Regions from separate parts of the Alteromonas sp. W364 genome, predicted to be linked through region 4. Evidence: predicted binding sites of a transcription regulator. Region 4 holds the regulator's gene; each other region holds the start of a gene.
The links. Region 4 encodes sigma-54, which starts transcription at its own class of promoters, with help from an activator protein. Its sites were predicted from a motif close to GTTGGCACGNNNNTNGNNT; they were not measured.
Positions count from the first base shown of each region.

Region 1: the regulator sigma-54 is predicted to act here: its motif matches at 2,011-2,029, upstream of RM556_RS05370 (S8 family peptidase).
Region 2: the regulator sigma-54 is predicted to act here: its motif matches at 1,661-1,679, upstream of RM556_RS07855 (flagellar hook-length control protein FliK).
Region 3: the regulator sigma-54 is predicted to act here: its motif matches at 1,550-1,568, upstream of RM556_RS07525 (flagellar assembly protein FlgT).

Region 1 is NZ_JAVRID010000003.1:4,391-7,589, reverse strand. It holds gene RM556_RS05380 (S9 family peptidase) at 1-1,011, shown strand, start outside; gene RM556_RS05375 (hypothetical protein) at 1,006-1,797, opposite strand; gene RM556_RS05370 (S8 family peptidase) at 2,071-3,199, shown strand, end outside.
Region 2 is NZ_JAVRID010000004.1:141,379-144,577, forward strand. It holds gene RM556_RS07850 (response regulator) at 1-1,485, opposite strand, end outside; gene RM556_RS07855 (flagellar hook-length control protein FliK) at 1,781-3,199, shown strand, end outside.
Region 3 is NZ_JAVRID010000004.1:68,488-71,686, forward strand. It holds partial or broken gene RM556_RS07515 (hypothetical protein) at 1-53, opposite strand, end outside; tRNA gene RM556_RS07520 (tRNA-Arg) at 93-168, opposite strand; gene RM556_RS07525 (flagellar assembly protein FlgT) at 282-1,481, opposite strand; gene RM556_RS07530 (LPP20 family lipoprotein) at 1,769-2,221, shown strand; gene RM556_RS07535 (bifunctional GNAT family N-acetyltransferase/carbon-nitrogen hydrolase family protein) at 2,307-3,199, shown strand, end outside.
Region 4 is NZ_JAVRID010000006.1:235,543-238,741, forward strand. It holds gene lptB (LPS export ABC transporter ATP-binding protein) at 1-646, shown strand, start outside; gene RM556_RS11770 (RNA polymerase factor sigma-54) at 709-2,196, shown strand; gene hpf (ribosome hibernation promoting factor) at 2,221-2,508, shown strand; gene ptsN (PTS IIA-like nitrogen regulatory protein PtsN) at 2,525-2,968, shown strand; gene rapZ (RNase adapter RapZ) at 2,996-3,199, shown strand, end outside.

The DNA.
Region 1 (3,199 bases), on a different contig from region 4:
CCTGACTATGTCATGTTCGGCAAGAACACTTATGAGGTGAAGCTTTACAAGCAATTCCTACAAACATTCCCCGGTAACAAGGTTGAATTGATCAGTCGCAGCGAAAATGGCAACAAATGGATACTCTATGTTAGCAGCGATATTTCGCCTGGTACCTTCTATTTGTTCGATAAGGCGACCAATTCCCTCCAGTTTTTGTTCAGGAACTTAGATTCTATTCCCATAGAACTGATGTCTGAATCCAAACCAGTCACTTTTGCTGCAAGCGATGACGTGCTCATTCATGGCTTTTTAACGCTACCTGTGTCGGTGCCTAAAGATAAAGATGCGCCTTTAGTAGTGCTGGTGCATGGTGGTCCTCATGGTGTTAGAGATTACTGGACGTTTGATCGAGATGTTCAATATCTTGCCTCTCAAGGTTATGCCGTGTTGCGTGTCAATTATCGAGGCTCTGGTGGATATGGTTCAGACTATCGCTATTCCGGCTACCAGGAATGGGGCAACCGGATTCAATTGGATATCATTGAAGGCGCACAATGGGCAATGAATCAAGACAGGGTCAGTAACGATAGAGTGTGTATTATGGGCGCTAGCTTCGGTGGCTATTCTGCGGTTATGGCAGCGACCATGGCACCTGAATTATTCGACTGTGTCGTGGCGAATGCTGGGGTTTACGATTTAACGCTGATGTTCGAAGAGGGGGACATTCCAGACATGCTCTACGGAAAAACTCGCTTGTTGGAATACTTAGGTGATGACCCAGACATTTTGAAGACGTTTTCGCCTATTAATTACATTTCCCGAATAGCCGCACCCATACTGATCGGCCATGGTAAAAAAGACAGACGAACACCCTTTATTCATGCGGAGTTACTCAGAGATAAGCTAATTGAACAGGGAAAACCATTTGAGTGGTTTGTAAAGGGTACCGAAAGTCATGGCTTTTATGATGAAGAAAATAGAGCAGAATGGTACGAAACCGTTGCTGCGTTTCTAAAGGAAAACTTATAGTTTTAGAGCCTCATGCGGTATGTCGAGATAAAGCGTAATCAATCTACCCGCTCTGTTTACCTTAAAAGTAAGTGTTTGAGCAGAGCGTATTTCCTTTTGAAGGTCACTTAATTGTTTATCGTCATCTATTTCGAAACCATTTACCTCTAAGAGTACGTCACCCTCTTGAAAACGTACTTTAGAATAGAGGTCTGGGTTCATACCAGGAATAATGACTTTACCCCCATCATTAAACAAGTTAGGAAGTGTTTTCACGATGTGTTCTAACTGTCTTGGTCTTGAACCTATTTCTTTCGCCGTCATCTCGTTGAATCGTTGTTGAGTCTGCTCTTCAATTAAGCTGTTTGTCTCGCCCAAGAAGAGCTCATAGTCTCTCGACTCAAACTCTAAAATAATTGACGCTTTATTGATGCGTTTAACATATACATCTAAGTTGTTAATGTTTTCGTCAACAAAGTACTCACCGGCAGCTTGGTCAACTAACAGAGCAGTAAAGCTTTCAGCAACACTCTGACTATACACAATGCCACTAAGCACAAACTTGGCAGGCAGATCGGACAGATCGTCGCTCACAGAAAGCACAGTAGGCTCTTCATCAACGACATTCTCCTTCTCTTGGTTAAAGTTTTTAATTTCTTGGTCGATACTACGTTTGTTAGCTTGCTGTTTTGGTATCTCAGTAAATTCACTGCCAGTGTCAGCAAGAGGCTCTTCGTTGATACTAAATACCGCGTAAGCGGCAACAAGCGCCACAACTACAATTAATACGACAAGCAATTTGTTCATAAACACTCCTATTATTTGAGCATTGTAATCAACAACCGCATAGATAACCATCTAACTTTTTGCAAGCCTAAGCTGCGACTTAAAAAATGACTCTATAAATGACTAAACCATAATTTAGTTCATAAATTAAGTCATATTGTTATTCGAAATTAAAATTTACATACCTTCCAAATAAATAGTCCAATAAAAACAGTGGGATACGATTTTTTGAAAGTTGGCATACACTGTGCATTATCGGCGACAGAGAAAGTATATTTTTATTTGGAGTTACACATGTCTATCAGCAACACTTTAAAGACGATGATGTTCGCCTCTGTTGCAGTAGTCGGTTTCGCCGGCGCTGTCGCAACGAATGGATACGGTGATTTTTTATCGACTGACGCTGGCAACGGTGCGGTAAAGAAGGCTAAAGAACAGCCTAAATCATACATCGTCCAAGGTAAAGGTTCAGAGACATTAAAAACAGCGGTAACAAGTGTTGGTGGGAGTATTTCAAGAGAGTTTCCAATCATCAATGCAGTTAGCGCAGTGCTAACTCCGTCACAAGCAGAAGTGATTGCACAGCTCGACGATGTAAGAATTCAAGATGATCGCTCGGTAGCTACAATGAGTGCGGGTAACGGCCAGAACAAAAAGTTCATCATTGATAACTACATTTCAACACAGACTGGTGCTGACCAATTGCACGAGCTCGGTATCACAGGTTTGGGTGTAACCGTTGCTGTACTAGACAGTGGTACTATCATGGCTGGCCAACACGGTTTCAACCTATTGGTCGATTCTGAAGGTTACTGGCGTGTTCCTGCTAAATACGATGCAATTAAAAGCCGTCGTACTTGGTGGTTGAACGATGATAAAAACGGTCACGGTTCACATGTGTCTGGCATTATCGCTAGTAGCCTGAAAGCTGACAACGGTAAGTTTAACGGTATTGCACCAGACGTTTACCTTTTATCAGTGAAAGCATTCGATAAGAATGGTCAAAGTAGCTACTCAAAAGTGTTAGACGGTTTGAACTGGATTTATCACAATCGTGAAACCTATCGAATTCGCGTTTTAAATTTATCATTGGGCGCTGATGTCCAATCTAACTATTGGGACGACCCAATAAACCAAGCGATCATGAAGCTTTGGGAAGCCGGTATTGTAGTGGTTACCTCTGCTGGTAACAGTGGTCACGAAGATATGAGTATTACCGTTCCTGGTAATAACCCATACATCATTACGGTTGGCGCGATTACAGATAGCTACACACCATTTGATTATTCTGATGACCGTGTAACTACGTTCTCTTCAACAGGTCCTACCGTTGAAGGTTTTGTAAAGCCAGAGGTTGTTGCTTATGGTGGTCACATTGCCGCTAAAGTAGATAACCGATATGCCTTCGGTCAGTTCTTCGAAA
Region 2 (3,199 bases), on a different contig from region 4:
CATGAATGCGCCGTCTGAGCTACTTGCGATGAGTTTGCCACTCAATGGGTCTATTTGCATGATTCGTCCCAGACCGGCGGCAACAAGCTGCTTTCCTTGCCTAGTGCTTAAAATATCATTAAGTGTATTTCGAGCATCATAGTTTAGTGCAGTTGAACTGTGTTGCTCAATATGTGAAGGGCTCTGTTTATTGACCTCGAGCTCAAATATTCCACTCCATTTTGCGTGCACTAATGCATCCTTGAATTCGATAATGTCCACACTACTTTCTTGATTATCGCTCAGTGGCAGAAACTGAGGGCTGAGAAGCTTATTGGCGCTAGCGCTTAACTTAAATATACCGTTTCCTGCGGCTAAAATGCCTCGACTTGTCTCTTTTAGCCTGAGGATCTCAGTAGAGCGATTGCCAATTTTAAACTGACTAATAATATGCGCAGGTGTCATCTTAATAATATTCGGTATACCCGTTAACCAGATATTGCCTTGGCGGTCCTCCTGCGCAGAAAAAACCGTATTCATACTGATATCAGACTCTATGTAGTTCCTGAGGAAATGCAGATTTTCATCAAGCACAAACAGGCCGTGATAGACCGTTGTGATGTAAAAGTAGCCATCGGAAGAGAAAATAGCGCGATACAGCTGTGTATCCTTTGGGAAATCACTTGGGTTGAGCACTTGAAGTAAGTCAGTATCTTCTAGTCGATAAACACCATGTGACTCAGTCACGAATACTATCTTTTGATTTTTATCTTGTAGTATTTGCGTAACACGCGATTCTGAGCTTAGTGTATAAGGCAAAGTCTGATGATTCAGGATGATATTGTCTTGTTCAACGTGTGTCGTGATCTTATTGATATGCTGGTCATTTTTCGCTTTATACCAAAACTCATTATCAATATTGAAAATGAAGTGTTTACTTGAAATTGCCCCTTCCACTATTCGCAATTTTTTGCCGTCATAGAAGAAAGTAAATTGACTGGAAACAAATAGGACACCATGTTCATTGCTACGTGTCGACCATATTTCACCAAATTCCTCAATGTTCGGGAGATATTGAGCAAGCAGGCTTGTATACTTCAGCTTACCTGCTGCACTTATCGACACTTTGGCTATATCGTTGGTTGTGCCCAGATAAAGCTCTCCTTGCCACTCAGCTATTTCTCTTACTGGTGTTGCATGAGGAGTCGAAATGTTGCTCCAAGAACTCCCGTCCCACATTGAAATGCCGCTTGTGTGTCCAACATAAATAAATCCTTTTTTATCCTGAATGGACGTCCAGTTTTGGTTATGCCCACCATGTTCATTTGGAGGATATACCGTAATTAAAGGTTGGCCCACAAATTGATACTGCTGTTCCTGAGCCTGCATTCCAGATTCATTGGCATGAGCGACAAAATGCAAGAATAGAAAGATGAAAAATGAAAGCCCGACTAAAGCTGTGTCGTGAATTACCTTCATGAATCTGTCGCTTGGAGCTAAAAACATGCGTAATAATTTTCCTTATCTGTTTGGCCTAACACAGTAAATAGCCTTATAGAGACAGCCGGATGGACCTAGTTTGAAGCAAGTGCCTCAGCACTTTATTCCCTCCGAGCAGTGTAGCGCAATTCATGAATAAGAACCAAGGCGAAGTGAATACTTGCTTGACCGTTTTTTTACTGTTGGTACGGCCTTTGCAAATTCACCTAGTATTGTAACTAAATAGCCTGTATTTTTTGAATTAATAGTTAATAAAAACAGAAGCTTAGTCTTATTGTCACGGTTTGGATGAAAATTAATTATGCAACAATTTGCCACCGCTCAAACAACTATTGCCGCATCAAACATAGCGTTTGAAGAGATCCAAGTGAATTCACCTGTGAGCCGCGAATCAGCTGGCTCTCAGTATGATAATAGTCAACAACGCAGCGCATTTGAAGAAGCTTTAGCTAGGCAGGAAAAGCAAGCTGAAAACCGTCGTGAACCTGAGCGTAATGATAATAAACGCAACAGCCAGGTTCAGGATAAGAATGCAGAGCAAGCTCAGTTGAGCCGAGAAAGAGCGCAAGAGAGTCAAGAAGCTAGGAATAGAAAAAGAGATGAGCAGGCTGAGCAAAGCAGGCTCGACAATGAGCGTAATCGAGACTCAGACAAGCAAACGAGCTCGACAAATAATGCTTCATCAACCGAGCGCTCAGAGCCGACAAATCGAGGTTCAGCAAGCTCAGAAAAGCAGAGCGAGGAGCATTGTGTAAATTGTGAAGAGCACCAAACCGCTCTGCATGAGCAAGCTAAGCTAAGTGAAGCTAGTGAGGAGCAGCGCAATATTGACGAAATTTTAGTGGCTGAGAAAGCAGCGGCACAAAAAGAGGCTTCCAGCCAATCAGGTAAATCTGAAAACGAGGCTGCATTAGCACCAGGCGACGAGTTCAATTGGGTTGACTATGTTGACCGTATTAAAGACCTCTCTGATAAAAATATTAGCAATGATTTGTACATTGATGACTCAAGCAATAATGAGGACTTTTTCAAACAGGCACTAGACTCTTTGGCTTTAACTTCAACGAAGAATGCCAGTGATAGTTCAGACGAAATTGCTGTAGACAGTGTTTCTGATATTGTCACAGAAGAGACAGACACAGAGTTTCTGGAAATTCATCTTAGTGAGAAAGAGCTTGAAGCGCTGCTGAAGGCGAGTGGTGTAGAAAAAGAATTGAGTTTGCATGGTGACGCACTTGAGGAATTAGACAAAGCGATTACGTCTTTATTGCAGCAATTAATGGATAGAAGTGGACCAAGCGAAGCTGATCCAGCCGAACAAAATCTTGAATCACAACAAGAGGCATTAGGTGCATCCGAAGTCGATGCTAGCCTATTGAAAAACCTTCTATTATCTTCTGAACAAGAAGCTAAAGCGATGGCCAAAGCCAATGATGCGAAATTACAGGCACTTGATAATGAGAATGCGGTTCCAAATGAATCTTTAAGCGCTTTTGAATTGGCTCAGGATGAGTTTACCGATCAAGAAAAAGTACCTCAGCCAATCGAAGGCAGCATTGATGACGCACTTCTTGCCGGTATCAAACCAGTAACAGGTGAAGTTGAAGGCGAAAAAGTAGCACAGCCGCTTGATAGTGAACTCAAGCCAAATCAAAACCCAAACATCGATACACTAAAAGAGGACGTGATTGATGAGTCTGCGCTCATATCTGCTTCAACT
Region 3 (3,199 bases), on a different contig from region 4:
TTGATTGGAGGGGAGTTTACACCGATATTACCCAAACCGACAAATATAACATCGGCTTGTTTAGTAAGTTATAGGTTACGATAAACAAAAACTGGCCACCCCTACAGGACTTGAACCTGTATCAAAGACTTAGGAGGTCCTCGTTTTATCCAGTTAAACTAAGGGGTGGAGGGGCAAAGCCTTATTTTGTGCTACTTTATGAATCAAAACAAGTCGGTGCGTTTTACCGACATTGTGCTGCTGAGCTTACAGAATAAATGAAGCGTCAAATCAATCGACGATTATTGCCTAGCAACAAAATCATTTGCTTGAATATTACCTAAAAGGCTTCGGTCTCGGCTAGTGACCGTGGCTGTTTCAGCAAATACTTGTGTCACAACAAGAGGAGTAGGGTGTAACACAAACTGCTTATATTGTTGACCAAAGTTGTCCTGAATTTGTTTTACACTAAATAAGGTAAGTTGGTCTCCAGCTTTCACTTGTTGGTTTTCACCAAGGTTAATTTGTAGTTGGTTATTTGCTACAGCCAAAATTCTGCCCATAGTTGGCTCGCACATGGCAAATTCTTCTAAGTCGACTGCTGCTTGCTGCATGCTCTCTAAAACAGCACGACCGAAACGACTTCGCCAAAATTGATCGGAATGCACGTCAACGGTCTTCGTTCGATCAAACTCCCAAGCTTCTGATAGTCGATATTGCTTACTCATCAAGGTTTCACCTGAAGCACCGTTCAATAGCGTGATGCTATAGGCAAGGTTTCGCACCGCTTGTTCACCCTTCCAAAACGTAAACGCATTCGATTGATTGCGCTCTACGCTAATGTCATCAATGGTAATTGCTAATACATACTGAACATCCGTTTTTTCTGCCAGTCTGACGGCCTGCATTGCTTGATTTGTCGTATGCCAATTTAGAATATACGGTTCTACATCAGAGACGGTAAGACTTGTTGTGATAGCCGCAAATGTCTCCTGAAGCTTCATTGCTGCCGCTTCACCGAAAGTATGTAGCTGGCCATCCGCAGCTTGTGCACCGTAGCGTAAAGGGAAATATGTAGTTGCAATACGCTTGGTATAATCGGCTGCGCTGCATTGTGATTCTTGTGAAAAGATATCTGCGCGAATAGATACGGTGACATAGCCATCTTCATATACCTCTTCAATAAGCTCAATCGTATTTACCTCACCACTAGAGCGAATCTCTAAATGATCATCCATCAGTAGGCCGTTCGTCATTTGTTGTACGCTTCGCACAGATGCGCCAGCAAACAATAAGGCTTGCTTAATTGCTTCTTCTGTTGCCTGTTCTCTAGCAGCCACTTTATCACCGTTTAGAATAGCTGCTTGCCCAGTGGCTGAGAACCAGGCCGCCTTAGCTGTGTGGCTAAAACTAAGTGACAAAAGAACAAACCCAAAAATAGTGTACCAAGGTGTTTTCATATCAATGTGCTCAACGTTATGCTGTTCAAGGTTGCATTGCATTTATGAGTCTCTGCAAGACAACTAAGACTAAACTGATACTGTCAAAAAACAGTGTTATTGCTTTGGCTATACAAGTTATATGCCATAAGGCACATTTAGAGGATTTGAAGGTTTAATCTGAAATAGTTGGTTCGCTTATTGCTTAGTGTCTCAATAACGAAGCATATGAATACAGCGTCTATTAAGAAAAGCTACTAGATAGACTCTGCTAAAACAACAAAGCAAGGCAGTAGGAAACAACCATGCAAGAGTATACGAACTATTTACCAAATAAAAAACAGCTTCTAATGAGCGCGATGATGCTTTTCGCTGTCGCCGCTTTGTCGGGCTGTAGCTCAATGTTTACCAAGCATGTGGAATGGGAAACGATTGAGCCTGAATCTTATCCTGTGCTCAGTGCTGTGGGTTATGCACCAATAGATGCACAACTGGCGTCGGATGATTCTACCAAAACACTGATGGCGATAAAGGCATCAAAACTTGACGCCTACCGCGAATTGGCGGAACAAGTTTATGGCCAAAAAGTTGACGGTGAGCAAGAGTTAGCAAATTTGATCCTGACAAACAACCAGTTAAAAAGCTCGGTGGAAGGCGTTATTCGAGGCGCTCGTGTTGTAAAGAGTTACCCCGTAGGTGAAGACACATACGCAACGGAATTAGAGCTAGACATGTCACGAGTCTATGACATCTACCTTTCAACAGCCAAGCCGAAAAAAATACGAAAGGTCACTTACTATTGATTTGAGCAAGCAGACTTCTAACAAACCTTGAGTTCAGCACAATTTGCTCTAACATAAGAGCTTCTATAAGCTAATTTGGGATTTTATGAGTCAAGACATGAGTCATGCAGGTGAGGGTGAACACCTATTAGAACTTCGCCATTTAACGCTCGACGATTTCGACGACATTAAAGAGTTAATGGATGACGTGTATCAACACGTTGGTGGCGCTTGGAAATTACGCGAATACCAAGCCCAACTCAATACCTTCCCCGATGGACAAATATGCATAGAAGATAAGGGTAAAGTTGTTGCCGCAGCATTTGCTGTGATTGTTGACTATGACAAATTTGGTGACAAGCACACTTACGATCAAATTACCGGTGATGCTTACTTAACCACGCACGATCCCAAAGGTGATGTTCTTTATGGCGTTGATATATTCGTATCGAATGACTACCGAGGCTTGCGTTTAGGCCGACGTTTGTATGAGGCGCGCAAAGAGATTTGTCGCAACCTGAACCTTCAGTCTATTATGGCCGGTGGTCGCATTCCTAATTATTCAAAGTATTCTAGCGAACTAACTCCATACGAATATATTGAGAAAGTTAAATCAAAGGACATTTTCGATCCTATCCTGACCTTTCAAATTTCTAATGGCTTCGAAGTGAAGCAAATTTTAAAGGCCTATTTACCGGAAGATAAAGCGTCACGTGGCTATGCAACGTTATTGCAGTGGCACAACATATACTACGATGCAGAGAAGCCATCTATTATTAATGGTGTTAAAGAGTCAGCGCGTATTGGATGTGTTCAATGGCAAATGCGTTACTTTGAAAATGTTGGTGAATTGCTTCAGCAAGTAGAATACTTCGTCGATGCCTTATCTGATTACTCGTGTGATGTTGCATTGTTTCCTGAGTTTTTCAATGCGCCGCTAATGGGCTTAGCTGACTCAGATAGTTCAATTGATGCAATTTGGCATCTAGCGACCTACAC
Region 4 (3,199 bases):
CACAGGCCAAATCGTTGGCTTGTTAGGCCCCAATGGCGCCGGTAAAACCACTACTTTTTACATGATCGTTGGGCTCGTACCTATCGATAAAGGTGAAATTTTCATTGATCAGCTAGATTTATCAATTCAGCCCATGCATGAGAGAGCAAGACACGGTATCGGTTATTTACCGCAAGAAGCTTCGATTTTCCGGAAACTAACGGTATATGAAAATCTAATGGCTATTTTGCAAACGAGAAAAGAACTCACAAAAGACCAGCGCGAGCAACAAGCCGATGATTTAATGGATGAATTTAATGTGAATCATATTCGAAACAATCTTGGGATGAGTTTGTCAGGCGGGGAGCGGCGTAGAGTCGAGATCGCGCGAGCTTTAGCAGCAAATCCTAAATTTATTTTGCTCGATGAACCCTTCGCCGGTGTTGACCCAATTTCTGTTAATGATATAAAGAAGATAATACAACAATTAAAAGAACGTGATATTGGTGTATTAATAACTGACCACAATGTTCGAGAAACCCTCGATGTTTGTGAACAAGCGTATATAGTAAGTCATGGCGAACTAATCGCCTCAGGCAGTGCTGAGGAAGTTCTCAGTAACCAAAAAGTGCGAGATGTTTATCTCGGTGAACAATTTGTCTTATAGGTATTCCGTATCATGTTTAGAATTCGGCACGTCTCGCCGTTAACATTAGGTCAAGGGCATCAATGAAGCCTTCATTGCAGTTAAAATTCAGTCAACAACTTACGATGACGCCTCAGTTGCAGCAGGCGATCAAGCTATTACAGTTATCTACGCTAGACCTGCAACAAGAAATCCAAGAAGCGCTTGACTCAAATCCCTTATTGGAAATTGATGAAAGTGAACACAATAATGACAAGCAGTCAGAAGAGAATAGTGCAAACGATAGAGAGCAAGCTGATTCTAGCGACCTCAATTCGGCAAATTCTGACAACATCGATAGTCATGACGCCTTAGAAAACAATCAACTCACTGATGATTTACCGATCGACAGTTCATGGGAAGAATACCTCAGTTCGTCTTCTGCACCAGCAACGATGACAGGTGGCTCAAGCCCCGACGACGACTACGTCTTTCAAGGTGAGACCTCAGAAAATATCCAAGACCACTTAATCTGGCAGATGGAATTAACGCCCTTCTCTGATATTGACCGTTCTATCGCTATCGCAATTATCGACAGTATCGACGAATCAGGCTATTTAACCGTCAGTTGCGAAGACATTTTGGATAGCTTACAAAACGAAGAGATTGAGCTTGATGAAGTGGAATGTGTTTTAAAACGCATTCAAATGTTTGACCCTATTGGCTCTGGGTCCCGCTCACCTCAAGAATGCTTGCTGGTGCAACTCAATCAGTTTGCTCCCGACACACCTTGGGTCGCTGAAACTAAACATTTGCTAAGCGAACACAGTGATTTACTAAGTAGTAAAGACTACCGCACTTTAATGCGTAAAACGAAGTTGAAAGAAGACCAACTGCGTGAAGTGATGCGTCTGCTACAAACACTCAATCCCCGTCCTGGGAGTGAGATAGCAACCAAAGAGCCGGAATATGTCATTCCAGATGTCACTGTGCTCAAGAAAAACGGTCGCTGGGTTGTTGAATTAAATAATGATTCACTGCCGCCATTAGTGGTTAATCAAGAGTATGCGGCCTTAAGTAAAAGTACAAAAAATTCGAACGATTCCCAATTTATTAAGTCTCATTTACAAGAGGCGAAATGGTTTATCAAAAGTTTAGAAAGCCGCAACGAAACACTCCTAAAGGTGTCTCATTGTATTGTGCAGCAACAAATGGGCTTTTTTGAACACGGCCCAGAAATGATGAAACCGATGGTACTAAATGACGTAGCTGAAATGGTGGATATGCACGAATCGACTATATCTCGAGTTACCACACAAAAGTATATGCACACGCCACGTGGCATTTATGAGTTAAAGTACTTTTTCTCTAGCCATGTTTCTACTGAGTCTGGAGGAGAGTGTTCATCTACTGCGATAAGAGCATTAATTAAGAAGTTAGTGGCTGCAGAGTTACCTAGCAAGCCATTAAGTGATAGCAAGATTGCGCAATTGTTAGCTGATCAAGGTATTCAAGTTGCACGGCGGACAATTGCGAAATATCGAGAGTCTCTCTCGATTCCCCCGTCGAACCAAAGAAAAAGTCTTTTATAAGACGACATTAGAGGACGTAACATTATGCAAATTAATCTAACAGGTCACCACGTAGATATTACAGATTCACTCAGAGCATATGTCGATACTAAGTTTGAGAAGTTAGAACGACACTTCGACCATATCAGCAACGTACACGTGGTGTTAAACGTCGAAAAGCTGAGCCAAAAAGCAGAAGCTACTGTGCATTTAAAGGGTGACGTTGTTCACGCAAATGCCGAGCATAATGACATGTATGCAGCCATTGATGGCCTTATCGATAAACTAGACAGACAGGTTATTAAACACAAGGAAAAACTAAAGCGACACTAGTTGCTTAAGAGTTAATATGATCATATCTGATATCATTTCTTTAGACCGCACTGAATGTGCGGTCGATTGTCACAGTAAAAAAAGAATTTTCGAAGTCATCAGCGAGATTGCGGCCAGAGAAAACCCATCATTAGCACTTGGCGATATACTCGCGAGTATAGTGAGCCGAGAAAAAATGGGCAGCACAGGTATTGGAAATGGCATTGCCATTCCTCATGGCCGTATCGACGGCATAGACGATATCGTAGCTGTTGTCGTCACGAGTGAAGAACCTATCGACTTTGACGCTATAGACGACAGACCCGTTGATATTTTCTTTGCACTATTAGTACCATCAGAGCAAACAGAAGAGCATCTTCAGACACTTTCTTCTATTGCACAAAAACTCAGTGATAAAGAAATCGTGAAAACGATTAGAAAAGCCACAAGTAAAGACCAAATAATCGCAGCGCTAGCATAACCAAAACCTAGAATAAGGGGCTCATCATTGAATCTAATCATCATTAGCGGACGCTCCGGTTCAGGCAAATCAATAGCATTGCGCGCCCTAGAAGACTTGGGCTACTACTGCGTAGACAATATTCCGGTCAGCTTACTCCCCACGCTAACGCATACCTTGGCCGATGAGAATGAAAAAGTAGCCGTTAGCATCGACGTACGAAACATTCCCAAAATGGCTAACGAAGTGTCT